DNA from 2 places in the Paenibacillus sp. cl130 genome. Region 2 is predicted to be linked to the other one. Evidence: a T-box and tRNA genes for the amino acid it is inferred to sense, from the RefSeq annotation. Region 2 holds a T-box; the other holds one or more tRNA genes.
What was found. A T-box is a leader RNA that pairs with one kind of tRNA and senses whether it is charged. The one in region 2 lies ahead of BM358_RS16885 (valine--tRNA ligase), so its partner is inferred to be a tRNA-Val.

Region 1 (14,955 bases), on a different contig from region 2:
CTTCTCCAACCACTCAGCCAGCTTGGCATCGCGGATTACATAATCTCCAGCCAACTTGTAGTGTCCTGTACGCAGCTGTTGAAAACGGAGCTTCACCAGCTTGCGGCCGGTTCTCACCGACAAAACCAGGTACGACTCATCCTCGCTCCAGTACAGCGAATACCCTTCCGATATCAAATCCTTGATCAGATTATGGATATGCCGACGGCTAAACCGGAGCTCTAGATTGCAATATTCTACCTCACAGCCCTTGTTCACGGCATTCCCTCCTTTTTCAAGTCCGATTCAAGAAGTCCGGCTACAGCAAGCCTGCGGCTTTCCCGCTTGATCTTCCCTTGCTCTATTTTATACTTCATTTTATGTAAGGGTACTTGGTTATTTGACCTATTTTTATGAGTAACAGCGCACAATCCTACTTTTGCCTTATATGCTTGTTTCAAACCTGGTCTAAAGTCGGCCAAGCCCGGCGGCATTATGCTATAATCGGACATATTACGCCACACGACATGGCTTAACCCAGTTACAGGAGGAAAAGGAATGACATTTAGTGGATTTACTGCAAAGGACTTCGATGTTTTTGAAATACCGGGGTTGGAGCCTCGTATGGAAGTGCTGATTCAGCAGGTTCGGCCCAAGCTGGAGGCAATTGGCGAGGAATTGGCCCCGTTCCTGACAGACTTATGTGGGGAGCCTATGCACGTTCACGTTGCCAAGCATGCACGACGCAAAGTCAATCCCCCCAAAGATACTTGGGTTGCCTGGGCGGCAAACAAGCGCGGATACAAGGCGCTGCCGCATTTTGAGGTAGGCATGTTCGCTTCCCATCTTTTCGTCATCTTCGCAATTATTTATGAAAGCCCGAGCAAAGCTACATTTGCCCAGGCGCTCGAAGCCAACCTGAGTGATGTACGTTTTAACCTACCGGATCATTTTTACTGGTCCATGGATCATATGGCTCCAGAAGGCACAGAACAACAACACATGGATAATGAAGATTTTCAAACGATCATCCACAAGCTGCAACAGGTAAAAAAAGCGGAGGTCATGTGTGGAATCCGTATTGACCGAGAAGATCCACTCGCCAGCGACGGGGCTGCATTATTACAGGCTGTGCGTTCTACCTTTGAGCATTTGCTGCCGCTGTACCGAATGTCTTTCTCGAAAGAGTAGCTCTCGCCGCTTTTCAAGGTGCTGTTCAGGCCTCCACAGTCTTCCTGCGTGGATTACGCGCCAGAGCCAGGTGGCAGCCAAACATGAGCAGCATCACGACCCCACTGATGATAAATGGTGCTGTGTGTCCGGCACGGTCCCATAGCACTCCTGAAACGAGCGGGCCTATAACCATGCCGGAGCCTTGAAGTGTTAAAAAAAAGCCCCATACCGTTGCTCGCTCGCTTTCCGGAATCAGTCGGGCAAGAAATGTGTTCCATGCAGGCAAAATGAGCGCATATCCCAAACCAATAAGCGCTACGGATACAAACACCAGCGGAATAGATCGAACGATTGAAAAGAGAAACAGTGTAATTCCGGCTAGCAAAAAACCAACATGTAGAAAATACTCCGTTCCAAGTCGGTCGACCAACTTGCCGCAAGGGATCAGTGCCAGCACAGTCACCCCACCGCCTGCAATCAGGAGGACGCTGTACAGGTTTGGTGAAATCCCGAGGTCCGTCCGAGCGTATAGCGTCAGTACCGGGCTGATTAAACCGATAACAAAAGACTGCAAAAACAGCGCCGGGTAAATTAACGGATTGACGTTAAGCTTTGTTTTGAGCACGCCAATCGTCTCCTGGATTCCTTTCAGAACTCCCCGCTTCTGCTTTATGTGCCCATCAGACGACACTAGAGCGCTCTGTTCGAGGTCACCTTTGTTAGCAGACCTTTTCGGTCCTGGCAGCATGAGAGCAACCAACAACAATACAACACTGCATCCTATCAAAATCATGAACACCATGCCGTAAGAATGCCCATAGTGGGATATGGCGAAGTTCATAATGAGCGGACCCAATCCCGTTCCGCCCATAGACGCAATTTCCAGTGTGCCCATCGCCGCGCCATTGCTGTTATTAGGCCCGGACATTTCGGTCGTTCCGGTCATAACACAAGGCCAGAGCGGAGAAGTACCCAGACCGAGCAGCAGACACGCGACGACGAGCCACACGGGCTCTGACAGTACGCTCAGCATAATAATAGCTACAAGCGTAAACAACAGTGCGGTCGACATCGTTCCACGGTAACCAAGCCGTTCAGCCATCCAGCCCGCCGGTGCCCGGAACGCATTGTCTCCAAAATATTGAAGTGAAAAGGCTAAACCAATAATCCCGGCTGACAAACCAAGCGTTTCTCCCATATATACCGGAAGGATGGATACCAGAAGAGATCCTTTCATAAATTCGACTAGAAATACCAAAACCCACAATTTGCTAAAAAAAGGAGTCCACAGCCGCTGCGGAGCTTCTTTTCGTCCTTTTTGCCACATCTAATCCACATCCTCCACCTTCGTTTTTTGGCTATAAAGACCGGGTTCTCCGCCTACTCCACTCTTTCGCAAATAAATGCGCCCTCAATCGCTTGCATTCCTACTTCAAACTGCTATACTCAATTTTGTTCTATTATCACTTGCACAGGATTGTCGAAATCCTGCACGAAAGGTTGTGACAACACTAATGAATCAAAGCAACACCCCGCTTTTTACTGCTTTGAAGAAGCACGCTCAGAGCAACCCGGTTCAATTTCACATCCCAGGTCATAAAAAGGGAGTCGGAGCAGATCCGGAATTTCGCGAATTTATGGGGGATAATGCCTTTTCCATAGATATGATCAACATCGCTCCATTGGACGATCTGCATCAACCAACAGGTGTCATCGAAGAAGCCCAAAAGCTTGCAGCAGATGCCTTCGGAGCAGATTATACTTACTACAGTGTACAGGGGACAAGCGGAGCCATCATCACCATGATTATGTCCATTTGCTTGCCAGGTGATAAAATTATTGTACCCAGAAACGTACACAAATCTATAATGTCTGCCATTATCTTTGCTGGTGCAAAACCAGTATTCATTTCTCCAGTCAGTGATGAAAATCTCGGTATTCACCACGGGGTTACAACCAAGTCCGTACGCCGGGCATTGGAACGCCACCCTGACGCCAAGGGCGTCCTTGTTATCAACCCGACATATTACGGTGTGTGCGCCGACTTAAAAGAAATTGTAGATCTCGCTCACAGCTATAATGTGCCGGTCCTGGTCGATGAGGCTCACGGGGTACTGATTCATTTTCATCCTGATCTACCGATGTCCGCCATGGAGGCGGGAGCAGACATGTCAGCTACAAGTGTCCACAAGCTGGGCGGTTCCTTGACACAAAGCTCGATCTTGAATGTAAATACGAAAAACGGATACGTTAACCCACAACGTGTACAAACGATTTTCAGTATGCTGACAACGACATCCACTTCGTATCTCCTGTTGGCTTCCTTGGACACATCCCGACGCAACCTGGCACTTAACGGTCATGAAATAGCACAACGCGCCCTTGATTTGGCTGAATATTGCCGCTCAGAGGTTAACAAGATTGAAGGACTATATTGCTTTGGTAGTGAAATTCTCGGCACGGAAGCTACCTACGATTATGATCCAACCAAAATTACGGTTCATATCCGCCATTTAGGTCTTACCGGATACGATGTGGAAAATTGGCTGAGAGATCACTACAATATCGAGGTTGAGCTTAGCGATATGTACAATATTCTCTGTTTGGTGACCCCTGGTGATACCAAAGAGGAAATTGAAATTTTGTTGAAAGCTCTGCGTGAGCTGGCTTCTCTGCACTATTCCACAGGTCAGGAGCATGAGCTGGTTGTAAAGATACCGGATATCCCTCAGCTCTCCCTCATTCCAAGAGACGCTTTTTATGGAGATACGGAAATCGTGCCTTTCAAGGAATCTGCTGGCCGCATTATTGCAGAATTCATTTATGTGTATCCACCTGGTATTCCGATCTTACTGCCAGGAGAAGTTATTTCGCAGGACAATATTGATTATATTGTTGATCATGTAGAAGTAGGCCTGCCTGTTAAAGGACCTGAGGACCGAACAGTACATCAGGTGAAGGTTATCGTCGAGACTGACGCTATTTCATAATATTGAACTGTCAACACATGCTTACAAAATATGTTGATAGCCAACAAAAAAAGCCCCCATTTGGGGGCTTTTTTCTTGAAGAGCTATGCAGCTGCTACATCCAATTCTATTCGTATTGGGCAACAAGCTCGCTATATGCGGCTTCTACACGTTTCCACTCATCTTCGTCCTCAATATTGTAAAGCACCATTTCTTCGTTTTCTTCTTCCATACGAAGAATAATGCCATCCGCTTCGGGATTGCCTCGCTCAAGCAGAAGAGCATAAACGTGATCTTCTACGTCAAAGGTCTCTACAAGCACCATTTCTACATCTTTACCATTTTCATCAGTTAGCGTAAGAACCATTTCTTCATGTTCGTGGTCATGATCGTGGTTGCAGGCTTCACCGTGTTCATGTTTGTGATCACTCATGGAAATACCTACCTTCAAATTGTTTTATTTTCCCCCGTATCGTAACATGATCAAGGGTGCAGGTCAATTTGTGGTATGCCTAATTTATCGCTGTAATGACTTTTTCGGACACCAGGGTATAGCTGCCGTCTTTGCTCTCTTTAATGTAGAAACCAACCCGGTAATTCCCTGCTGTTTTGAAATCATACGTAAAGTCGTTCGTACGGAACCAGAAGTTATCCTTTTGCGCTCCTTTGATATCTTGAGACTGAATATCCTTCACGTTGCCTGAAGGGTCGGTGATCGCTACCTTCACTCCGGAGATATCTGTTTTCAAGGTATCAATTTGACTGAATACATTAAATTTCACTTTATTGCCTTTATTCACGTTACCAAACACCGTATCTCCCTTGAACAGGAACATATGCACGTTAGGCTGGTCGAAAACAACTTTTCCACCGGATGGATCAAAATTTACAAGTCCGTTAAAATCACGGATGGGCACATAGGTTTTCCCATCAATGACAACTGCGCCATCTTTTGACACTTCTCCATTAATAATCAACTGCACTTGGTCCTTGGCGGATTCCGCCGAAATGGCGGTCCCTCCCATTATTGAAAAGGCCATCACTAGGGCCATCACTTTTCTCCATTTCATCACTACTAATCCCTCCATCGTTATCTGTTTAAAACCTTCTGTCGTACATTTATACCTAGCTCAGCCGCACAAGTTGCGCTGTGTTTCACAAATTGTCCAAAGTTTTTACATAAGGAGCCAAATCTTTAGTTCCAGCAGCATAGGTGATAAAATACGACTGTAGAATGTCCTAGTACACAAAGTCCGGAGGGATAATCCATAATGAGCCTAACGATACAAATGCTTGGCACAGGCAGTGCCTTTGCCAAGCATTATTACAACAACAACGCGCTGCTGGACAGCGGAGAAGGCAAACTGCTGATCGATTGCGGTACAACCGCTTCTTTAGCATTACACCAAATGGGCGTCCCTTTGCCTGATATTGGCGCAATTTTAATCACACATATTCACGCAGATCATGTCGGAGGTTTGGAGGAATTCGGTTTTCAAATGAACATTCTCCATCGTCGCAAGCCTCTACTTTATATCGCCGAACCACTAATCCACCCTTTGTGGGAACATACGCTCAAGGGCGGAATGTCACAGCAAGGTATGATTGACAAGCTTGAAGATGTATTCGAGGTAAACGTAATAACGCCTGGTGTACCCACTACATTAGTATCGGGTATCCAGGTGGAGCTAATCCCTACAAGGCATATTCCGGGTAAAAACAGTTATTCCATATTCATTAATGACCGCCTTTTTTATAGTGCAGATATGGTTTTTGACCCTGATTTGCTTCATCATCTGGTGCATGAACGAGGATGTCGGGGTATTCTGCATGAGGTTCAATTACAAGGCGCTGGAGAAGTCCATACGACGTTGGACGAGCTGCTAAGCTTGGCGCCATCTCTTCAAGAGCGGATTCATCTGATGCACTATAGTGATGATATGGAACAATTCAGGGAGAAGGCAGGAGTCATGTCCTTTCTAGAGCAGCAACGAGTATATCAACTTACAGAGTTGGAACGTGCAGAGTAGCATGCTAAATACAGTTTGAACAATTAACAAAAAGCCGCCTGGCTTTCCTACAAAGGATAGCCAGGCGGCTTGCTGTTCTTGAATATAATGATGAACTTGCATTCTAATGTTGCGAGTTAAGGTCAGAACAATGGCAGTTGATCCAGGTTATTAGATGGATCTCCATCGGCATCTCCCCGAATTCGTTTGCTTCCATCCTTGGCCTTGAAAACGTTAACGCCTGCAATTGAGCCTGCCTCAATCTCGTTCAATGCTTGGTTATAATCTAAAACCCGACCAGTAGATGTCTGAAAAGACGTAAGGTCGCCATCCCCGTCTTTACGTACTGCTGTAATTTGCTCTCGTTCTGTATCAGCCATACTGTATCGCTCCTTATCCATAGTATTATAGTGGAGGAACTTTTACTAGCATGCACATTGTACAGATTTGTATGCACCTTACGCTGTCGACTACAACTTTTTGCGCATACGTACATGCGTTATTCCCGCATCGTCAAAAGGTTCATCGGAGATCGTCTCATAACCGAGCTTTTCGTAAAACTTCTCGGCTTGACATTGGGCATCTAGCAGCGAGTATCTTAACCCCAATTCACGTGCACGTTCCTCCAGTGCTAGCAGTAATACACGTCCATAGCCTGCCGCACGATGCTCCTTGAGAACGGCAATACGTTGCATTTTAGCTGTATCTTCCTCATAGTATGTCAATCGACCAGTGGCCACCATTTCACCATGTTCACAAATTAGCAAATGATGGGCCGTATCTCCCAGCTTGTCATAATGGTCAATTTCTAAATCAAGAGGAACCTTTTGCTCTTCGACAAACACTTTGGTACGGATCGATATTGCCTCCTGTAGCTGTTCCTCTGTTGTTACACTTATAATTTCTGCGGCCATCATCTGTTCCCCCTATCATTAATTCCAAATTGCAAACTCGCTAAATTCGAATTATATATATAAATGGTCATGAAGTACAGGCTGACTTCTATTTTTTCACTTTACATATATGGTTAATACATGATATTATCTAGTAACCGCAGGACGGTAGCTCAGCGGGAGAGCATTATCTTGACAGGGTAAGGGTCATGGGTTCGATCCCCATCCGTCCTATTCGTCAAAAGCCTTGATTCTCAAGGCTTTTTTTATTTGTCTAGAGATAAAGCGAGTTATCCTGAGAAAAGAAGATAGGTCATTGACTAAGATTTAGCAATAACCTATTTTTTAATTTAAATCATACATATAAGATAAAAAAGCCGCCCGAAAAAATAGGGTCGACTTTTCTGTATACTCAGATCATTGCACTTTAACAACACCACTTCTTCAACAAAGCCTTTCACCTTGATCCTTCTATTATATAGAAGAAAAAAAGCAGAACCATCAGCACAATACGTATAGAACTCTTAGATTACGATATAAACCGCCCCGCTCTCACTATCAATCTCCGTGGGGTAAGCAGTCACACATCCAGTATCCGGCTCTTGCACCCGGCCAGTGGAAAGGTCAACTTTCCAGTCATGGAGCGGACAATGGACCGCTGAGCCACATATCATTCCTTCGGATAACCGCCCCCCTTTGTGCGGACAACGATTCTCAAGCGCATGCACGCTGCCATCGCTCAGACGGAATACAGCTATCTCTGTATTATGAATGCGAACTGTCCTTGCTCCACGTCGGTCAATTTCGTTCAGATCAGCTATTCTGACTCTGTTGGTTGTCGTATTGGTCTCCATTTTGTCAGCCCCCTATTCCGTTACTGCCTTAAGTTCCGGCAACTGTACAAAATTTTTGCGCAGCTCTTCGTTGTGAATAATTTCGTGCCACGGATCAGTCGTCGTGCTTAACGTCTCTTCAATTCTGGTCACCAGTTGTTTCCTCGTCTCTGCATTCGCGAGTGCCTGTTTGACGGATTCAACTCCGACCCGTTCCACCCAATGGGCTGTGCGTTCGTTCCAATTGGCCTGCTCGCGATAATACTGCAGATAGGCACCGGTCCATTCCATTACTTCATCCTCGGTTTTAACGGTACAAAGCAGTTCAGCTGCCCGAACCTTAATACCGCCGTTACCTCCAACGTAGATCCCCCAGCCACCGTCAATAGCAACGACGCCTAAATCCTTTATCGTCGCTTCAGCGCAGTTACGCGGGCAACCAGATACAGCCAGTTTGACTTTGGATGGCGCATTCAGCCGTTCAAATGCCTTTTCCAACCGAATGCCCATACCCATAGCATCCTGAGTGCCAAAGCGGCAAAAGGTGTTACCTACGCACGTCTTAACCGTTCGCAGCGTCTTTCCATAGGCATATCCAGACGGCATATCCAACTCGGCCCAGATCCCCGGCAAATCCTCCTTTTTCACACCAAGCAGGTCAAGACGTTGGCCACCCGTAAATTTAACCAGAGGCACATTGTATTTTTCTGCGACAGCAGCAATTTTCTTCAGATCGGCAGGTGAAGTAACTCCTCCATAAATGCGGGGCACGACAGAATAGGTGCCATCTTTCTGTATATTGGCATGGTACCGTTCATTCGTGAATCTGGATTCCTTCTCATCCTCATAATCCATCGGCCATACCATACCTAGATAATAATTGAGGGCCGGCCGACATTTCGTGCAACCTTCCGGTTCGTTCCATCCCAGCACATTCATCACTTCTTTGACGCTCTTCAATCCCATCTCCCGAATGCCATCAATGATCGCTTCCCGGTCAAGCGTCGTACAACTACAAATCCCCTCTTTCAGCGTTTCTCCGGCTTCTGCGCCTGCGTATAGCTGTAAGAGTCCCTCCACTAATGGCTTGCAGCCGCCACATGATGCCGATGCCTTCGTACATGCCTTAATCTCCCCGACACTCCGGCAGCCAGCCGCAACCGCCTCTCCAATGTCACCCTTGGATACACCATTACATCCGCATACAATTTCGTCATCAGGCATCTGCTCCAGCATCATGGCGCCACTAGCTTCAGGTTGACCGGGATTGAAGCCAAGTAATAACTCTTTCTCTCGGCCAACCACCGACCCGCCACTTTTGATCAAAGAAAACAGCATGGCTCCGTCAGACGTATCCCCAAACAGAACGGCTCCGATCAGTTTTTCGTCCTTGATCACGATTTTTTTGTAGACGCCGCCAATATCATCCTGATACCGCAGGGAACGTGTTCCCGGTTCATCCTTGTAATGCCCTGCTGAAAACACGTCGACACCCGATACCTTCAACCTTGTAGAAGTGACGGAACCACTGTAGCCGGGAGTCTCCATTCCCGCGAGCCGCTGAGCCAGCACACCACCCTGCTCATATAATGGAGCTACCAGTCCGTAAGTGATTCCCTGGTGTTCTGCACATTCGCCAACGGCGTATATGCCAGGGACATTCGTTTCCATGTAATCATTTACGATGATGCCACGGTTTACAGGAATTCCCGCCGACACCGCCAGTTCAATGTCTGGTCTGATGCCTACCGCCATAACGATCAAGTCTGCTTCCAGCTCACTGCCATCGGCAAATTTCAATCCTTCCACGCGACGACGGCCCGTAATAGCCGCCGTTCGCTTATTGACCAGAAAAGTCATTCCCTGCTCCTCCAGCTCGCGCCGGAGCATAAGGGAAGCAGCCTCATCCAGCTGCCGATCCATAATATATCCGTTAATATGAATAACTGTGACGTCCATCCCCAAGTTAAGCAGCCCCCTAGCTGCCTCTAGCCCAAGCAATCCGCCGCCGATAACAGCTGCTTTTTTGTGCGTCTTTGCCGTCTCCATCATCGTTTCACAGTCACGAATATCCCTAAAACCGATAACACCCTCCTTGTCGGCCCCTGGAAGCGGCAGAATAAAGGCTTTAGAACCTGTTGCCAACAACAACAAATCATAAGAGATGCATACGCCGGAGCGCGACGTCACCTGCTGCTTTTCCGTATTGATGGCTGTGACAGGATCATCGGTATACAATCGAATATTGTTGTCTTCATACCAACTCCAGTCGTTAATGACAATATCCTGCAAACCAGCCCCTCCCGCCAGAACGGAGGACAGCATGATCCGGTTATAGTTTGGATGGGGCTCGGCCCCGAATACCGTAATCTCATAGCTACCTGGTGCAAGCTTCAGCAAATGTTCGAGAGTGCGTATCCCCGCCATTCCGTTGCCGATCAACACTAACTTTTGGATATCGTTCATCAGGTCACTTCCCTTCCATTTGTATCCTCAAAACATAAAAAGCCTGCTTCACATATGGGGATTCAAAATATCCCTCCACATGAGAAAACAGGCTCCATTGCCGTTTCATCGAATACGCCGTTGTATCCATCAGAGTATGGAATTAAAAAGTATTGTAGCTAATATATAATGCTTCAAATGATATGTCAACATTCCTTACGCATAAACTTATAAAAATTATATTTTATCACCATGTAACATATCTATGACGTATAAAATATCACTCCCCTACAAAATTAGGATTGATTTTCAGTCCAAAACACGCCAAAATGGTTTAAAAGTCCGTTTTAGCTTGATGATGATGAAAAAAATAAGCAGGCAGACAAAATCTTATGTCATATTTGTTATCAATGATTACTATCCCCATCGCTAACTACCCTTCATGTTACAGAGAGGAGGAGCCCGCTTGCGTTCCTTGTTGGTAATTCACTTACATTCTGACTATGTATCTGAGCAGACACACGCCGTTTCCTCATGGCAGGCAGGACCTGAGCACCTTTTAGAGTCCAACGGATACCTAACCCTGCCCTGCCGCAATGAATCTGAAATCAAACAGCTAATTCTTAATGCAGACGCGGCGGTACTAAACATACCTGTCGGCACTATCAGCATATGGAGTGGCAGGCTGGAGCAAGCCAAAGCGATCCCATTGCTCTGGTGGTGCAGCGCAGAATCAGCGCTATCATCGACAGAGGCCTGTGAAGCTGATGTCACTGTCGATGGCATTCTAACCCCTTCTATGGCAGCCCATGAGCTGAATTGGGCTCTTCATTTTAGCGCCAAACGCTTTTTTGAACGCCAGCACTGGCAAAGTGAACGCAAGCAACTGACCGCTCGGCTGGAAGAACGCAAATGGATTGATATGGCGAAAGGAATACTTGGGGAAGTAAACGGTATCCCGGAAGCGGAAGCATATGATGTGCTACGCAAAAAAGCAATGAACGAACGCAAACGTATCGTTGATGTGGCCATCTCCATCGTCAAAGCACAGCAAATGCTAAAAGCATAAATCTGAAAGGGGCCCGAACATGAATATCATTGAAATATTAAAAGAAGTTGGTCGCGGCAAAAGGGGCGCCCGGGATCTGAATTACGCCGAAGCCGAAGCTGCTGCCGAACTTATTATGACCCAGTCAGCAACCCCTGCTCAAATCGGAGCTTTCTTTGCCGCGGAGCGCATTAAAATGGAGAGTGTTGCCGAGTTGGAAGCATTTGTAAACATCTGCCGTAAATATACCCATCGCTTTCCGATGCAGGAAGGGATTGATTTCGCCGGTCCGTACGATGGCAGAAAGTCTTCATTTATCGCCACCTTCGCAACGGCCTTTCTACTCGCCTCATGCGGAATTCCTGTAACGATGCATGGCAGTGCACCTCTCCCTCCCAAATGGGGTGTTACGCTCCCGCTTTTGCTGCAGGAAATGGGGGTAACGTCCCGGAACATGACACGTGAAACCGCCATTCATGCCGCGAAGCTGACTGGTGTACTGTTCGTTGCCTCCGAACAGTGGTGCGCGCCCCTGCGAGATATGCGGCCCATTCGCGAAGAGCTGGGGCTTCGCACAGTGCTGAATACTGCCGAGAAACTGGTTGATTACGGTTCTTCCCCGTATATTGTATTCGGCGTTTTCCACAATACTGTGCTCGAGAAGACGGCGAAACTCATGCAAAATCTGAATTACCGCAGGGCTCTGATCGTCCAGGGGAGCGAAGGATCGGAGGATCTGTTCATCGATCGGCCGACCCGGACTTACCTGCTTGCTAACGGCGAGGTATCACTACAGGTTATTGATCCGGAAATGTACGGGCTGGATTCGGTGGTACCCGAGCATAACTGGACCCCCGCTGAACAGCTGCGCATTACGGAGGAAGTGCTGCAAGGCACAGCTTCTATAGCCTTTTCGAATCAAGTGTTACTCAACAGTGCGGTCCGACTGTTCGTTGCAGGGCGAGTCGACTCCATAGAGGAAGGTTTGTATACCTGCAAACCGCTGCTAGAAAACGGGGACGCCTGGGGTTTGTATTGTCACTGGCGGGAAGCTATGCTCAGAAAAGAAATAAAAACAGGAGCAAGCAGATCCGAAACCCGAATGCATTTTTAATTATTGGCGTCACGCAGTCTAGGGATTGCGGGCCCTAAACTATCCAAGTCAAATAGGCCAGCCCCTCACTCATACAAAGGGGGCTGGCCTTTTATGCAAAGAAAAAGTCACTTACTCAGTCCTGCTCTAGAACTCAGACCATTCCCCATTATCTGCACTTGTTGCAACTGCAGCCAGATGAAGGGGACGGATACGCACAGCAGCCGTTTTGAAGCCAGGCATCCGGCAGAACGGATCAAGATCGGGTCGAGTCGCCCGATTTACATTTTGTATCCCACCCCAATGCATGGGCACGAAGAGCGTATCTTCGCGGATATGTGGTTTGATCCGGCTGCGGACAGTGAAGCTACCGCGCTGTGATGCTATTTCTACCCACTCCCCGTCCCTGATATGCCAGCGTCGCGCTGTCCGCGGATGAATTTCTACATAATTTTCAATCTCTCGTGCGGCCAGCGACGGACTTCTGCGCGTTTGTGCACCAGTCAAATAGTGAGCCAGCACGCGGCCGTTCGTCAAAATAAGCGGGTACTCCTCTGATATCTCCTCTCCTGCTCCACAGCTTTCAACCACCGTAAAAATAGCCTTTTGATCGGAATGGGCAAAGGTTTCCCGAAACATCGTATCCATACCGGCTCTGTCCGTAGACGGGCATGGCCAATATACCCCTTCTTCACGACGCAGCCTGTCATATGTGATCCCATAATAATCGGCAGGACCGCCCCGGCTGGCAAGCCGCAGTTCTTCAAAGATATGCTCAGCATCCCTGTAAGAGAAATAGCTGCCCTTGTTTAGCTTTGCAGCTACCTGACACAAAATGTTCCAGTCATCTCTAGCCTCGCCTGGTGCGGACCTCGCCGCTTCCCGTAGCAGAACGCGGCCCTCCAGATTGGTCATCGTCCCCGTATTCTCCAAATAAGACGTCACAGGCAAAACAACGTCGGCCATCCGCGCGGTTTCAGTGAGAAACATATCCGCCACAACCAGCAGATTCAGCTTTTTGAGGGCTTCCTCCACCAGCCGGACATTCGGGTTAGATACAACAGGATTAGAGCCCATCACGAACAAAGCTTGGATTTCTCTCTGATGGACAAGCTCCATCATTTCATAGGCGGACACTCCCTTACCCGGTAAACTGCTTGGTTTTACTCCCCACACGGACGCCACATAGGCTCGATCTTCTTCATCCTCAATTGATCTGTAACCAGGAAGCTGGTCAGCCTTTTGGCCGTGCTCTCGCCCCCCTTGCCCGTTTCCCTGACCTGTAATAGCTCCATAACCGCACCCTTCCCTTCCAATCTTGCCAGTGGCCAGCACCAGATTAAGAAATGCACGCACCGCCATATGTCCATCTGTCTGCTGTTCAACACCCCTGGCCGTAAAAACGATGCCGGTCTCCACACTGCCAAAGGCACGTGCTGCCTGCTGGATCATTTCTACCTCAATTCCGCACAACGCAGCTGATTCGTTCAGATCCACACCCTTCAAATGAGTCAACAGCTGATCATAGCCGTTGGTCCGCTTGCGGATAAACTCTTCATTCGCAAATCCTTCGTCCACGATGACCTTTAGCATGGCATTAGCCAGCACAGCATCCATACCTGGCTTGATTTGCAGGTGCAAATCGGCAGCAGCCGCCGTTGGTGTCGCGCGCGGGTCAATCACGATGACAAACGCACCGTTTTCCTTCGCCTCGTGAAAATAAGGCATTAACGTCGGCTGGCATTCAGCGATATTCGTGCCTGCAAGCACAATACAACGAGCCAACGGAATATCAGCCAGTCTGCAGGTCAGTCCGCGATCAACGCCAAACACTTTACTGCCAGCGGATGCCGCTGCCGACATGCAGAAGCGCCCGTTATAATCGATATATCGCGTACCTACAGCCACCCTGGCAAATTTACCGAGTAAATAAGCCGTTTCATTGGAGAGTGAACCTCCACCGTAAATTCCGATTGCATCGGGACCCTGTGTGGACAGTAGCGTAGAGAAACTGCTAGCTATAGTATCCAACGCCTCCTCCCACTTGACGGGAACAAGTTTGCCCTCTTTGCGTATGAGGGGCTGTACCAGCCTTTCCGCATGAGTCGCATGCTGATGCGCATTCATTCCCTTAATGCACAGCCTACCCTGCGAGGCTGCATTAGGTTTCCCTTCCGCCTTATACACTGTACGGATGATACCCGCAAGTGTCTCCGTACCCGCACTAACGGTCATCTTACATTGCACGCTGCAAAACGGGCACTGCGTATCCATTACTGCCGATACATGTAGCCCAGCTTCCGGTTTGCCTTCTCCTGACTGACACATCAAAGTCACCTCCCCTTCGCCATTTTTCGGAATTTTATTGTCTGCACACGATAGAATATCGCCACAACTGAACTCAACCCATCACATCATCCTGTCAGCATTGTGGTCCGCAGGCTACCCGCCAGTCCACTTCGAAGAGCAGCGTCAAGCACACTTTCCCGTAATGCCAGAACGCCAGTCCTTTC
Region 2 (14,955 bases):
ACTTCAGGTGGAATCACCGGAGTGCAAGCTGGCCGAGTTAGTGTAAATCGTTCTTTATGGAGCCATTTGTGCGTCCTATATTATAACCATGGAACATTTCCATGGTTATTTGTTTTAAAAGTGGTTTACACTAAATCAAATCATACAGAACGTGCTAGATGTTCATGAAAGCCATCCAATTTTCATAAACAATTCATAAAACAGCCGGAGGAGATTCGGACTTCTGTGATATAATTAACATAGTTTATGATAACAGTGGTTATTCTTATTACAGTTTAGGCAGGTGAATTTGCAATGCACATCGTCGTTGTTGGGTTGAATTATCGTACGGCGCCTGTGGAAGTCAGAGAGCGTTTTACATTTGCAGAACAAGATTTGCCAAAAGCGCTGGAACAACTCAAACTTACCAAAAGTGTGTTGGAAGGCGTAGTTGTCGCAACCTGCAATCGGACTGAAATATATGTTGTGGTGGACCGCCTTCACATGTGCGGTTATTTTATACGCAGTTTTATGGAGCAATGGTTTGGCATTCCGCGTGATCAATTTACACAACATTTATATATATATGAGGACGAGCAGGCGATTCGGCATTTGTTCCGTGTGACTTGTGGTCTTGATTCTATGGTAATCGGAGAAACACAAATTTTGGGACAGGTAAAGAACGCTTTTCTTCAGGCTCAATCCCAGAAAATTACGGCAACGTGGTTTAATATGTTGTTTAAGCAGGCCGTCACATTGGGCAAGCGTGCCCATTCGGAGACGTCTATTGGAGAAAGTGCCGTATCTGTCAGCTATGCAGCAGTTGAGCTGGGCAAACGGATTTTCGGGATGTTTACCGATAAAAAGGTACTGATTCTCGGTGCTGGTAAAATGAGCGAGCTTACTGTTAAGCATTTGTACAGCGGCGGAGCAGCCGAGGTTATTGTAGCAAACCGAACCTTGTCCCGTGCGGAAGACCTTGCCTCCAAGTTTCATGGAACGCCGGTTACGATGGAGGAAGGCATGAATCGGTTGGCGGATGTGGATATTGTTATTAGCTCGACAGGTGCCCAGGGTTATATTCTGGATCGGACTCGGGTTGAAGCAAGTATGAAACGTCGACAGTCCCGTCCTTTGTTTATGATTGATATTGCGGTTCCGCGTGATCTCGACCCGGCTATTGGTGAATTACAGAATGTTTTCCTGTACGATATTGATGATCTGGAAGGGATCGTGGAGAGCAATTTGGAAATGCGCCGTACCGAAGCTACAAAAATCGAGCATATGATCGAAGATGAGCTTAGCGAGTTTTATCAATGGTTGAAAACGATGGGAGTGCGTCCGGTGATTCGTGCATTACAGGAAAAAGCGGAGTCTGTACATCAGGATACGTTGGAAAGCTTGTTCAATAAGCTTCCCGAGCTGGATGAACGGCAACGCAAAGTGATTAGCCGCTTGACGAAGAGTATGCTGAATCAGATGATGCATGATCCGATCAATCGGGTAAAGGAACTGGCTGTCCAAAAGCAGGGAAATGAGGCCCTAGACATGTTTAGCCACATTTTTGCTCTGGAGGATCGTTTGGATGACGCCGCTCAGAAAGTAGATAAAAGCGATGCATCTGCGTTAATGAAACCGGAAGCCGGTGTTCATGAAAAGACCGTTCAGGCTCAGGCTTTGCCAGCGTCGTTTGCGCCGGCCAGCCTGTAAAGGTGGGTGAACAGACGTGGCTTCAGGCATGCTTATATATGATTCAATGATTTATGTTTTTGCCCTGAGCCTTCTGTTTGTATTCTCGGATGGGATTCGTCGCAATGCGAATGCTAAACGGACAGGTACAGGGCTTCTTGTTGTCGTTCTGGTGCTCCAGCTTGCTTATATGGGGATAAGAACCTGGAATGAAGGGCATCTTCCTATTTTCGTGACCTATGATTTTCTATTTCTGTTCTCAGTTATTTTGGTACTGATTTCTTTGATTCTGACACGTTATCAGCGATCCGAATTTGCGGTATTGCTGCTTAATATTATTAGTTTTGCAGTGCTAGTGCTCAACAATATATGGATGAAGCCTCTCGACAACCCGCTTGGAAATTGGCATACAGTGCATGGGCTGCTCCTGATTCATATTGCGCTGGCTAATCTTGGTTTTGTAGCAATGACGGTAGCGGCTGTATTTTCGGGGTTATATCTGTTTTTGCATCGTAAATTGAAAGTAAAGAAATGGAATGACACGATCAGGCGCCTGCCGAGTCTGGAAATGATGGATCGGTATACGCATATGGCGCTGTTGATTGGTACTCCTTTGCTGGGAGTCTCTATTGTAGTTGCCGTTATTTCTATTATTGCCGAGGAACGCTGGCGTCTCTTGCTCGATACCAAGGTGCTGATGACAGCGATTGCCTTGTGCGTGTATATTGTATTTTTAGTGAGCAAAAGATTGAATCAGCGTTCAGGGCTTGTGATGGCAAAGTGGGCATTGGTGGGCTACACGCTATTGATTCTTAATTTTTTGCTGAATTCCTGGTCTGTATTTCATCAGTGGACGGGAGAGTGAAAAGCCTTTTGCAGCATTTTGTCCCGATTTCGTTGAATTGTAAGAATAGGATCTGTTGTGTTGTAGGTGGCGGTAGGATTGCGGAACGAAAGGTAAAGGGGATGATGGAAAGTGGGGCATTCATTACCGTCATTAGCCCGAATATAACGCCGGATTTACAGGTTCTGGCGGATCACAAGCAGCTCCACTGGGTAAATCGCGTATATCGCGAGGGTGACCTCCAGGGAGCCTTTCTTGTATATGCGGCGACGAACCAGAGAGAAGTGAATTATGAGGTTGCGCATGAGGCCAGACAAAGGGGTATACTGGTAAATGTGGCGGATCGATCGGAAGATGGAGACTTTATAACGCCGGGTATCATTCGACGAGGAAGATTGACGATTAGTATTTCCACAGAAGGGGCTGGCCCTGCTGTGACCGCTGATATTACATCAGCTTTGGATACGTTGTTTGGTAGCGAATACGAGCCATATCTGGATTTCATGCACGATATGCGACAGATCATCAAACATAAGATAAGTTCTCCACAGCAAAGGACCAAACTACTGAGGCGCTTGGCGAGTAGCGGAATTTTGGATCAAATACGCCGTCATGAATTTATGGCTTGGACCGAAAAAGAAATAGACCTATGGATTGCGCAAAATCAGGAGGAATAACATGCGAACAATTGTGGTAGGCAGCAGACAGAGTGCGCTGGCGTTAACTCAGACCGGGCATGTCATTGAAGATTTGAACGCGCTGTGCGCGGAGCATGGAATGGATTTGCAATTTGTCGTGAAGAAAATCCTGACCAAGGGTGATCGAATATTGGATGTAACCTTGTCCAAAGTGGGTGGCAAAGGGCTTTTTGTCAAAGAAATTGAACAGGCCATGCTGGCTGGTGAGATTGATATGGCAGTACATAGTATGAAGGATATGCCTTCCGAATTACCGGAAGGGCTTGTCAACGGCGCTGTGCCGCGCCGTGAGGATCCACGTGATTGCCTGATCACATTGGGCGCCAAGAGCCTGGAGGATTTGCCTCAAGGGGCAAAGGTGGGCACGAGCAGCCTGCGCAGAGCCAGTCAAATCAAGTCCATGCGACCTGATCTACAATTGGAGCCTGTGCGTGGTAATATTGATTCCCGTCTGAAAAAGCTGGAGACGGAAGGTTTTGACGCTATCATTTTGGCGGCAGCAGGCTTGCATCGGATGGGCTGGAAAGAGCGAATTACGTCCTATATACCGGAAGAAGACTGTTTGCCGGCGGTTGGGCAGGGAGCGCTGGGTATTGAATGTCGTGCGAGCGACGAAGAGCTATTGGCCTTGCTGCGCCTTTACAACGACCGGGATACCTCAGCTACCGTTGCGGCAGAACGAACCTTTCTGGGCGTGTTAAATGGGGGATGTCAAGTGCCGATCGGGGCTCATGCGGTCTGGGCTGGTCAAGAAATCAGCCTCACGGGCATGGTAGGATCGCCAGATGGCGAGGTTATTTTGAAGGAAACGCTCCAGGGAAATGATCCGCAAAAGCTGGGAGAAGCGGTGGCGGCCAGTTTGATAGCCAAAGGAGCGGAACAGATTCTGGCGCAGGTGAGGGGATGATAGCATGGCAGGAAAAGTATATTTGGTAGGTGCAGGACCCGGAGACGCAAGATTAATTACGGTCAAGGGTTGGGAATGCATTCAATTGGGCGATGTCATTGTGTACGACAGATTGGCAAGCCCACGCCTCTTGGGACTGATGAAGCCAGGTGCCCAAAAAATATATGTCGGCAAGTTGCCAGATCGTCACACCATGAAGCAAGAGGAAATTAATCAGCTGCTGGTGGATTTGGCCTTGGAGGGCAAAACAGTTGTTCGTCTTAAAGGGGGAGACCCCACTATATTTGGACGAGTCGGCGAGGAAGCCGGGCTATTGCGTAAACACGGTATTTCCTATGAAATTATACCCGGCATCACATCAGCGATCAGTGTGCCCGCCTATGCGGGCATTCCAGTCACACACCGAGATATGGCCTCATCGCTTTCTATCATTACAGGTCATGAAAGTCCGGATAAACTCGACAAAAGTATTCATTGGGATAAAGTGACGAACGCAACGGGCACACTGATCTTTATGATGGGTGTAGCAAAGATCGGCTATATCAGTGAACAGCTCATAAAACACGGCAAGCCGTCAGATACTCCTGTTGCCTTGATCCGTTGGGGGACCCGCGCCGAGCAGGATACGCTGGTGGGTACGCTGGCGGATATTGAAGCTAAGGTGAAGGCCGCGAATTTTCAGCCTCCCGCCGTCATCGTTGTCGGAGAAGTGGTCAATCAACGTGAACAGTTAAAATGGGCTGAGGACATGCCTTTGTTTGGCAAGCGGATTTTAGTTACTCGCGCGCGTGCGCAGGCCAGCAGTCTGGTTCACCGGATTGAAGAGCTTGGTGGCGAGCCTTATGAATTTCCAGTTATTCAGACTGTCGCCCCTATGGACGAGCCAACCAAACAGGAAATTAAAGAGGCATTTGCACGACTGCCTGAATATGATTGGGTGTTTTTTACCAGCGTTAATGGAGTGGAATACTTTTTCACGCACTTAAAGGAACAGGGCAAGGACGTACGCGCGTTGTTCAAAGCGCGTATTGCCGCAGTCGGACCGGCTACAGCAGCCGCGCTTCGGACGCACGGAATTGCAGCAGAACAGATCGAAGGCCCTTTTCAGGCAGAGGGCTTGCTCGAAGGGTTTGAGCAGGATTTGCAGGCAGGGCAGAATGTATTTCTCCCAAGGGGTGATCTAGCTCGGTCGTGGCTGCCAGAAAAGCTGAGGGAGATGGGCCTTCATGTGACCGAGGCTGATTTGTATCAAACGGTGCTGGCAGCCAACACACAGGATGACGAGCTCCTCAAGCTGCTTGAGGAACGTGCCATTCACGCGATTACGTTTACGAGTTCCTCAACCGTCACCTTTTTTCTGGAAGCGCTCAGACAAATGGGGATCCATGATCCGTTGTCGCTGCTGGAGGGAGTTACGATTGCTGTGATCGGTCCTTTGACCGGTGAGACAGCTACCCAAGCCGGTTTGACTGTGAGTTTTATGTCAGAGAAGGCAACCATTGAAAGTCTGATTCAATCGTTATGTGACTGGAAACGATCAAGTACTCTTATGACATTATAATTTTTTGTTTTTGCTAATGAATGTATAAAAAATGGAGGTTTGTATTCATGAGTGTTCCTTTTACTAGACATCGTCGTTTGCGCCAGTCAGCTGCAATCCGCAGTATGGTGCGTGAGACGGTATTGAATCCCGCTGATTTTATCCAACCGATTTACGTAACATTTGGCACTGGAGTGAAACAGGAAATTAGCTCTATGCCAGGTGTATACCGTTTTTCTCTGGATCGGCTGGAGGAAGAACTGAAAGAGATTAGTGAGCTTGGCATTCCCGCCGTGCTCCTGTTTGGCATACCGGAAACAAAAGACAGTGTAGGGACTTCGGCTTTTGTGGACGATGGTATTGTTCAGGAAGCAACTCGTTTGATCAAGTCTCGTTATCCCGAACTGCTGGTTGTGGCTGATACTTGTTTGTGTGAGTTTACGGACCATGGACACTGCGGTATGGTACACATGCATGAGCATGATGGTGAGGTATGCGGTGAAGTATTGAATGATGAATCTCTGGAGGTGCTGGTACGTACAGCCGTTTCTCAGGCCAGAGCTGGTGCGGATATTATCGCGCCATCTAATATGATGGACGGTTTTGTACAGGCGATTCGGCAGGGGCTGGATCTAGAAGGCTTTTCACATATTCCGATTATGTCGTATTCCGTCAAATATGCGTCTGCTTTTTATGGTCCTTTCCGGGAAGCTGCTGATTCTGCACCGCAGTTTGGTGACCGTAAATCCTATCAGATGGATCCTGCTAATGCACGTGAAGCATTGCGAGAAGCGGAATCTGATGTGCTGGAGGGTGCGGATATGCTGATGGTGAAGCCTTCTCTTTCTTACCTGGACGTGATGCGCACGATTAAGGATCAATTTGATCTGCCTATGGTGGCTTACAACGTTAGTGGTGAATATGCCATGGTCAAGGCAGCAGCTCTTCAAGGCTGGATTGATGAAAAAGCAATGGTGCTAGAGATTTTGACAAGCATGAAGCGTGCGGGTGCAGATATGATTATTACCTATTCGGCCAAGGATGCGGCAAGATGGTTGAAGCAATAAGTCTATTTTCAGAAGATAGGAGTGGTAAGATTGATCGATGAACAACGAACAGTGCGCAAGGATACGAACTCCAAAGTAGCCTTCGATGAGGCAAAACAATACATTCCGGGTGGCGTAAACAGCCCGGTACGGGCTTTTAAATCTGTTGGGATTACACCTGTATATATCGACCATGGCGAAGGATCGCGCGTATATGATATTGATGGTCAATCCTATTTAGACTATGTATGTTCATGGGGACCGCTTATTATGGGGCATGCACATCCCGAAGTGGTTAAAGCTTTACAGGCTGCTGTTGTAAAAGGAACCAGCTTCGGCGCACCAACGTTGGCAGAAACTGAAATGGCCAAGCTCGTTTGTGAACGTGTTCCTTCCATGGATATTGTACGTATGGTTAACTCCGGAACTGAGGCGACTATGAGTGCGATTCGACTCGCACGCGGATTTACGAGCCGTAGTAAAATTCTTAAATTTGAGGGATCATATCACGGTCATGCGGACAGCTTGCTGATTAAAGCAGGCTCTGGTGTTGCGACCTTAGGCTTGCCCGATAGTCCGGGTGTACCTGAAGTCGTGGCCACCCATACAATCACCGTCCCTTATAATGATTTGGCTTCGGTGAAGCTAGCTTTTGAGAAATTTGGCGAAGAGATTGCCGCAATTATTGTCGAGCCAGTAGCAGGCAATATGGGCGTTGTACCGCCACAGCCTGGATTTTTGGAAGGTTTGCGTGAGGTAACCCAGCAGTACGGAAGTCTGCTGATTTTTGATGAAGTAATGACTGGATTCCGGGTTGGACTTCATTCGGCTCAAGGTCGCTTTGGTGTGACGCCGGATCTTACCTGTCTGGGTAAAGTGATTGGTGGTGGACTCCCTGTAGGTGCTTACGGCGGACGTCGCGATATTCTGGAGCAGATTGCTCCATCGGGACCAATATATCAAGCGGGTACGCTTAGCGGAAATCCGCTGGCTATGGCAGCAGGTTATTCGACACTTAAATTGCTGACGCCAGAAGTATACGATCGTCTGGAAGAGCGGGCAGCAAGGCTTCAAGCCGGATTCGAACGTAATGCGAGCGAGCTGGGTATCCCTGTCACGATCAATCGCGTGGGTTCTATGGTTTGTCCATTTTTTACAGAAGAAAAGGTTGTCAATTTTGACACAGCTAAAACGAGTAATCAGGACCACTTCCGCCGTTACTTTACTGAAATGGTGAATGAGGGAGTTAGTGTGGCACCATCTCAATTTGAGGGTATGTTTGTGTCGGGCGTGCATACGGTAGAGGATATTGATGCCACCATTGAGGCGAACTATCGCGCGCTCAAACGTCTATGAGCTGGCAAGGTGGCTGGAAAAGAAGAGGACCGTGGCTGGAGGTCACTCCAGGACGGGAAGTCACAGACGGGGAAAAAAACAGCGCTGATGCTGTAGATCAGTGGTTGCTGAATCGTTTGGAATTACCGGAAAAGCTGTGGCGCAGACTGCGTCATGAAAAAGAGATTGAACTTACAGGGGACCGGCTGCGGCTGGCCCTTTTTCCTGTAATGAACCTTGGCATCACCCCTCGTTGGTATGATTTAAAGGTACTGTATGAAGATGATTTTTGCCTGGTAGTGCATAAACCAGCAGGTATGGCAGTACATCCGGACGGCGCTGTGCAGGATGGTCCGCTGACGTTGGATCATGCTGTCGCATCCTACTATGAGATGAATGGCATACATGCGGCGGTACGGCATGTACATCGCCTGGATGTGGATACGACGGGCCCAGTGCTATATGCCAAAAATGAATTTGCATTGCTTAAGCTGGACAAGCAAATGAGAGCTAAGGATATCGGCCGCAGGTATGTAGCTTTGGTACGAGGGAAAGTACCTCCATCACTGCGAACGTTGGATTGGCCGATTGGCAAGGACAGGCATCATAAGCAGCGCCGTCGTGTATCTCCGACTGGGCAGAAGGCGGTTACCCATATTGAACTCGGGGAAGTATGGGGAAGCGGTTCAAGTGCAGTGAGTCTCGTATATCTGACGCTGGAGACAGGCCGGACGCACCAGATTCGCGTACATCTTAGTCATGCTGGCTACCCGTTGCTTGGGGATGTATTATACGGGGGTCGGGCTACTGATTTTTGCAGGCAGGCGCTGCACGGAGAGCGTCTTACCTTCTGTCATCCGCTGAGTGGCGAAACAATTACGGTGGAGGATGCTTGGCCGGATGATTTTCAAAAGCTGCACAAACAGCTATAAAAGATGGCATGCCTTCTATTTTGGCGCATATACTTGAACCTAGAAACGGTTTGCAATATGGAGTTTCCGTGCGCCTGACCAGAAGTCAGAGGATGTGCGGAGACTGCCCAAAGGAGGATGCCATCCTTGAACAAACAACAGAATGATCAGCCGCAAGGCTTGCGTTTTGATATTTATGAACGCATTCATTTGACGGAGGAAGCTGCCGGGATTGCTGAGTTGGAGGAAATTGAGCTTCTGCCACGCATTCAGGTTGTAACCCACGGCGACCATGCCGCTTTGCGAGGGCATTTGCTGCTGGAGGGCGTGTACCGCACACCTGAACAGATTACGAGCGAGCTTCATCATTTGATCCCTGTGGAAATTACCATTCCGCTAAACCGCGTAGGGAGATTGGAAGATATCTCTGTCGAGATTGAAAATTTTGATGTGGACCTGCTCTCTTTACGTAGTCTAAACATTACAGGTGTTCTTTCTTTGCATGGCGTGGAAAGCTCGCACGCGGAGGAGACGGCGGTCTGGCTGGATGAGGAATTCACCGTAGTGCATGCACCTGAGCATCCGGTTCAATCCCATACCGCCGATGGGGAGCATCGCCATGCAGAGGCCTATTCTGCCAATGACTCGACCTCCGATTACGTTACAGACCCTGAAACCTCCTACAGAGTGCCAGCACAACAGGAGTCTGTTTCATGGGAACAGCTGTCTGAGGGCCATGGAGAACAGAAGGCATCGTCGGAACAGCAAGCTTATGAGTCGGCAGTAGATTCTAACCGGTTCTATGAGCCTTGGACGGGTAAAGCAGTTGAAGACAGCTCTCCCGAGGTCAAGCATGAGCATGGGTCTCCGGAAGTGTGGGGATTTCAGCAAGAGGAAGCATGGACAGGGGGGAATGAACCTAAATTATCTTCCGCATCTCCCAATGTAGTATATGACCCTTTGTTGAATGAACCGCATCCTGCCACGGAGTCCGAGGTCTATCTGGAGCCACAGTTGGAGGCGAGTCAAGTAGATAACTTCGACTTCAGGCCTGAAGCGTCAGAACAGGTGAACCACGAGGCCCATGACACCTTTACTGAGGATAAGCCAGAGATGCGTGTGGCGCTTAACAGTAAAAAGGATGAAGGGGCAGACGAGCCAGACCCGGTTGTCTACTCATCATTGCTCCAATCCAGCCGTTCGGTGAAGGAAGCCGAATACCAGCAGCAATTGGAGCAGGAGCCGCAGGATCAGGATCAGAAAGCCGAAGAAGAGCGGGAGAATGCCAAGTGGAAGAACCTTTTTTTTCATACACAAGATGAAACACCTTTTCGCAAGGTGCGCTTATGCATTGTACAGCGCGAGGATACACTGGAAACCATAGCGGACCGTTATCAGCTCAGCACACGTGAGCTTCAACTGTATAACAGATTGGCGGAGCATCATGTGGAAGAAGGACAGGTATTGTACATCCCTTGATCCGGTTGCTGAAAAATGCACAGCGGGTGTTGACTATAGTCAATGGGAAATGTATGATGTGGTATAGTTATTGAAAGACTGAGATCGGGAAGAGTAGGCAGCAAGCCCTTCAGAGAGTGGAATTGCAGCGCTGTGAGGTTCCGCAGGAAGCTACTGGCCGAAGTCACCCGGGAGTCGCCTGTTTGAACGGTTCCTCATTTAATTCCTACGGAAGATAAGAGGTTCACGGTAGAATAAGGCCGGTCCGCAACCGTTATCTGCATAAAGTGTCACACCATGTGTAATGGATCAGTGGATACATACACTAGGGGTGAAACAAAGGTGGTACCGCGAGAGAACAGCCTTTCGTCCTTTGAGGATGAAGGGCTTTTTTTATTTGCCAATTGAAAAATCATGGAGGTATCCTGATATGTCAGAACAAGACAACAAGACAACCTTGGAAATGCCAACAACGTACGATCCAAAATCAGCAGAACAAAAATGGTACAAAACGTGGATGGAAAAGGGCTATTTCCGCGCCGGGCAACATCCGGAGGCAGAGCCTTTTACAATCGTTATTCCACCACCGAATGTTACAGGTATGTTGCATATTGGACATGCTCTTGACTTTACTTTGCAGGATATTATTATTCGCGCCAAGCGGATGCAGGGTTATGATGCCTTGTGGCTGCCAGGGGCAGACCATGCGGGTATTGCTACCCAAACAAAGGTAGAGCAAAAGCTGCGTGAAGAAGGCCTGACACGTTATGATTTGGGCCGCGAGAAGTTTTTGGAGAAAGTGTGGGAGTGGAAGGAACTTTATCTGGATAATATCCATAATCAATGGGAAAAGATGGGTTTCTCTCTCGATTATTCTCGTGAACGTTTTACGTTGGATGAGGGACTGTCCCAAGCGGTACGCGAGGTATTCGTTACACTGTACAAGAAGGGTCTGATTTATCGCGGTAAACGCATCATTAACTGGGACCCCGCTGCACGTACTGCATTATCGGACATTGAGGTGGAATACAAAGAGGTGAACGGAAATCTGTATCACCTGCAATATCCACTGAAAGACGGTAGCGGATTTATTACGGTAGCTACTACACGTCCTGAAACGATGCTGGGCGATACAGCAGTAGCTGTACACCCGGAAGATGAACGCTACAAGCAAATGATTGGCAAAACGCTTGTGCTCCCAATCATCGGACGGGAAATTCCGGTCATTGCGGATGACTACGTTGATAAAGATTTCGGTAGCGGCGCGGTTAAAATTACACCGGCTCACGACCCGAATGACTTTGAAATGGGACAACGTCACCAGCTGCCACAAATTACGGTGATGGACGAAACGGGAACGATGAATGCCGAAGCAGGCAAATATCAGGGCCTTGATCGTAGCGATTGCCGTAAGCAAATCGTCGCTGATCTGAAAGAGCAAGGCGTACTGATTCGTATTGAAGAGCACGTACACCAAGTAGGCCACAGTGAGCGTACAGGTGTAGTTGTAGAACCTTATCTGTCCACACAATGGTTTGTGGAAATGAAGCCTCTGGCAGCTAAAGCGATTGAAGTGCAGAAGGCTGGCAACGGGGTAAACTTTGTACCGGATCGCTTTGAACGTACTTATCTGCATTGGATTGAAAATGTGCGTGACTGGTGTATTTCCCGTCAATTATGGTGGGGGCACCGTATTCCGGCTTGGTACGATGAGGAAACCGGAGAAGTTATTGTATCGGCGGAGGACCCTACAACTTTGCCTGAGTACGCTGGCAGAAAGCTAAAACAGGATGAGGATGTGCTGGATACCTGGTTCAGCTCGGCTTTGTGGCCGTTTTCGACACTGGGCTGGCCTGAGCAGACAGAGGACCTCAAACGCTACTATCCGACTAATGTCTTGGTTACAGGCTATGACATTATTTATTTCTGGGTATCGCGTATGATTTTTACCGCGCTGGAGTTTACGGAAGAGATTCCGTTCAAGGACGTACTTATGCACGGGTTGGTTCGTGATGCGGACGGTAGAAAAATGTCCAAATCCCTCGGCAACGGTGTTGATCCGCTCGACGTGATTGACCAATATGGTACCGATGCCATGCGTTATATGATTTCCACCAGTAGCACGCCTGGGCAAGACCTTCGTTTCCGCTGGGAGCGGGTGGAGCAGGCCCGTAACTTTGCCAATAAAATCTGGAATGCGTCACGCTTTGCGCTGATGAATCTGGAAGGCGTCACTTCGGCAGATATAGACATTACTGGTGACTTGAGCACCGCTGATCGTTGGATCCTGCATCGTCTAAACGAAACTTCACGCGACATCACGCGTCTAATAGATGCTTATGAATTTGGCGAGACAGGCCGCCTTCTGTATAACTTTATTTGGGATGATTTGTGCGACTGGTACATTGAGTTTGCGAAGCTTTCCCTATATGGCGACAATGCAGAGGCGAAAAAGAAAACGCAATCCGTACTTGCATATGTATTGGATCGGACGCTGCGCATGATTCATCCGTTCATGCCGTTTATCTCTGAGGAAATATGGCAGCATCTCCCGCATGAGGGAGAAACGATTACACTGGCCGCTTGGCCTGTTTATGATCCGGCTTTTGAGGATAAGGATGCAGTCGCTGAAATGAATTTGCTGATCGACGTAATTCGCGCTGTACGCAATATCCGCGCTGAAGTCAACGTGCCGATGAGTAAGAAAATTGAATTACTCATAAAACCCGGCGATCAAGCCGTTCTCGATATCATTAACCGCAATGGGGAATATGTACGTAGATTCTGTAATACGTCTGAATTCGACGCAGGATTAGAATTCACCGTTCCAGATAAAGCGATGACATCTATAGTTAGCGGCGCAGAGCTATACCTGCCGCTGGCCGGACTGCTTGATATTGCCCAGGAAATTAGCAGACTGGAAAAAGAACTTCAGCATTTGAACAGTGAAGTGGAGCGCGTGGAGAAAAAGTTATCTAACCAAGGCTTTGTGGCGAAGGCACCAGCTAAAGTCATCGAGGAAGAAAAGGCCAAGCAAGCCGATTACTCAGATAAGCGCGCTAAAGTTATCGCACGTATTGAAGAACTCAAGGGATAATTTCACTCACAATAAAATGACCTGAAGGTGAAGAGGATGTCAGATACGATCAGGGGCGGAGATACGGCTCCTTTACAAAGCTATGATGAAGCAGTGGAATGGATTAACGGCTTGATTCCGTTTGGCATCAGACCCGGATTGGAACGAATTGAACAGCTAATGAGTAAGTTGGGTGATCCGCAACGACATCTGAAGTTTGTGCATATTGCGGGAACCAACGGTAAAGGCTCGACTTGTGCCTTTCTGACCTCTGTGCTACTGAAATGTGGGTACGATGTCGGAACTTTTACATCTCCGTACATCACCCGATTTACGAACCGTTTTCAATTCAATGGGACCGATATTCCCGATGAAACGCTGGTTTTGCTTGCCAATCGCTTGTATCCGTTGGTGAAAGAAATCGCAGATAGTGAATTGGGATCACCTACGATGTTTGAGGTATCGACAGCGTTGGCTATTTTATACTATGCTACGGTATCTTTCCCAGATGTTGTGGTATGGGAGACAGGTCTCGGGGGAAGGATGGATGTAACTAATATCGTGAGTCCAATCGTCTCGGTTATTACGAATGTCGGCTATGATCATACGGATATTTTGGGAGATACGCTCGAACAGATTGCAAGGGAAAAGGCTGGTATCATCAAACCAGGTGTACCTGTCGTCAGCTGTGTTTCCCAACCCGAGGCTATTCAGGTCATACGTGAAACGGCGGCAAAGCAAGGAGCTACCTTGTACCTGGCAGGAGAACAGTTTACGTATGAACGGCTAAATGGGGATGAAACAGCTCAGACCTTTTCATTCGCGGGGCCCTTCCGACATATGGAAATTGACATCACGTTGTTAGGCGAGCACCAATGTTCTAATGCGGCAGGAGCTATGATGGCACTTGAGGTCCTACGTCAGTATATGGCTTTTGTGTTGGATGATGCAGAACTGCTGGAGGGCTTTAGGCAAACTGCCTGGGCAGGGCGTCTCGAACAAGTCAGTACCTCGCCGAGGATTGTCCTTGATGGAGCTCATAATCCAGAAGGAGCACAGACGCTGGCCAAGAGTCTTCCTCAAGTGTATTCGTACAAAAAATTGGTTTTAATGATGGGGATGCTGTCAAACAAGCATCATGAAGCATACTTGCAGCATATACTGCCACTAGTGGATACGCTTATCCTGACCGAGCCCGATTTTCGCCGCAAAATGAATGCCGCTGAATTGGCTCATCTCGTGGAGAAGCTGCGGCCGTCTTATGCCAAAACGGATTTAAAAATAATTGTAGAAGGTGACTGGAAAAAGGCTCTTGGCCTGCTTCAGTCACATACGGAAGCGGAAGATCTGGGGGTGGTGTCCGGCACGCTGTACCTTATTGCGGATGTACGGGCTACCCTTATGTATCAAACCGATTCGGAAAAAGGTTGGTGAAATTTGTTGATTACTTCGGAACATGTTCATTTTATCGG

Region 1: it encodes a tRNA-Val, which carries the amino acid that the T-box ahead of BM358_RS16885 (valine--tRNA ligase) is inferred to sense. The anticodon was not compared.

The regions. Positions count from the first base shown of each region.
Region 1 is NZ_FOYG01000002.1:397,429-412,383, forward strand. Features, by position in the region: gene BM358_RS08235 (hypothetical protein) at 1-258, opposite strand, end outside; gene BM358_RS08245 (YktB family protein) at 538-1,170, shown strand; gene BM358_RS08250 (MFS transporter) at 1,196-2,479, opposite strand; gene BM358_RS08255 (aminotransferase class I/II-fold pyridoxal phosphate-dependent enzyme) at 2,667-4,142, shown strand; gene BM358_RS08260 (DUF1292 domain-containing protein) at 4,249-4,554, opposite strand; gene BM358_RS08265 (hypothetical protein) at 4,634-5,191, opposite strand; gene BM358_RS08270 (MBL fold metallo-hydrolase) at 5,393-6,151, shown strand; gene BM358_RS08275 (DUF3892 domain-containing protein) at 6,274-6,510, opposite strand; gene BM358_RS08280 (GNAT family N-acetyltransferase) at 6,601-7,044, opposite strand; tRNA gene BM358_RS08285 (tRNA-Val) at 7,186-7,257, shown strand; gene nirD (nitrite reductase small subunit NirD) at 7,548-7,877, opposite strand; gene nirB (nitrite reductase large subunit NirB) at 7,890-10,322, opposite strand; gene BM358_RS08300 (ANTAR domain-containing response regulator) at 10,768-11,370, shown strand; gene BM358_RS08305 (anthranilate phosphoribosyltransferase) at 11,390-12,463, shown strand; gene BM358_RS08310 (assimilatory nitrate reductase catalytic subunit NasC) at 12,590-14,770, opposite strand; gene nirB (nitrite reductase large subunit NirB) at 14,857-14,955, opposite strand, start outside.
Region 2 is NZ_FOYG01000006.1:22,143-37,097, reverse strand. Features, by position in the region: gene speD (adenosylmethionine decarboxylase) at 1-46, shown strand, start outside; gene hemA (glutamyl-tRNA reductase) at 295-1,689, shown strand; gene ccsA (cytochrome c biogenesis protein CcsA) at 1,706-2,533, shown strand; gene BM358_RS16920 (precorrin-2 dehydrogenase/sirohydrochlorin ferrochelatase family protein) at 2,542-3,189, shown strand; gene hemC (hydroxymethylbilane synthase) at 3,191-4,117, shown strand; gene cobA (uroporphyrinogen-III C-methyltransferase) at 4,122-5,678, shown strand; gene hemB (porphobilinogen synthase) at 5,726-6,724, shown strand; gene hemL (glutamate-1-semialdehyde 2,1-aminomutase) at 6,755-8,059, shown strand; gene BM358_RS16895 (RluA family pseudouridine synthase) at 8,056-8,970, shown strand; gene BM358_RS16890 (LysM peptidoglycan-binding domain-containing protein) at 9,097-10,428, shown strand; T-box leader at 10,500-10,784, shown strand; gene BM358_RS16885 (valine--tRNA ligase) at 10,838-13,504, shown strand; gene BM358_RS16880 (bifunctional folylpolyglutamate synthase/dihydrofolate synthase) at 13,541-14,917, shown strand; gene murC (UDP-N-acetylmuramate--L-alanine ligase) at 14,924-14,955, shown strand, end outside.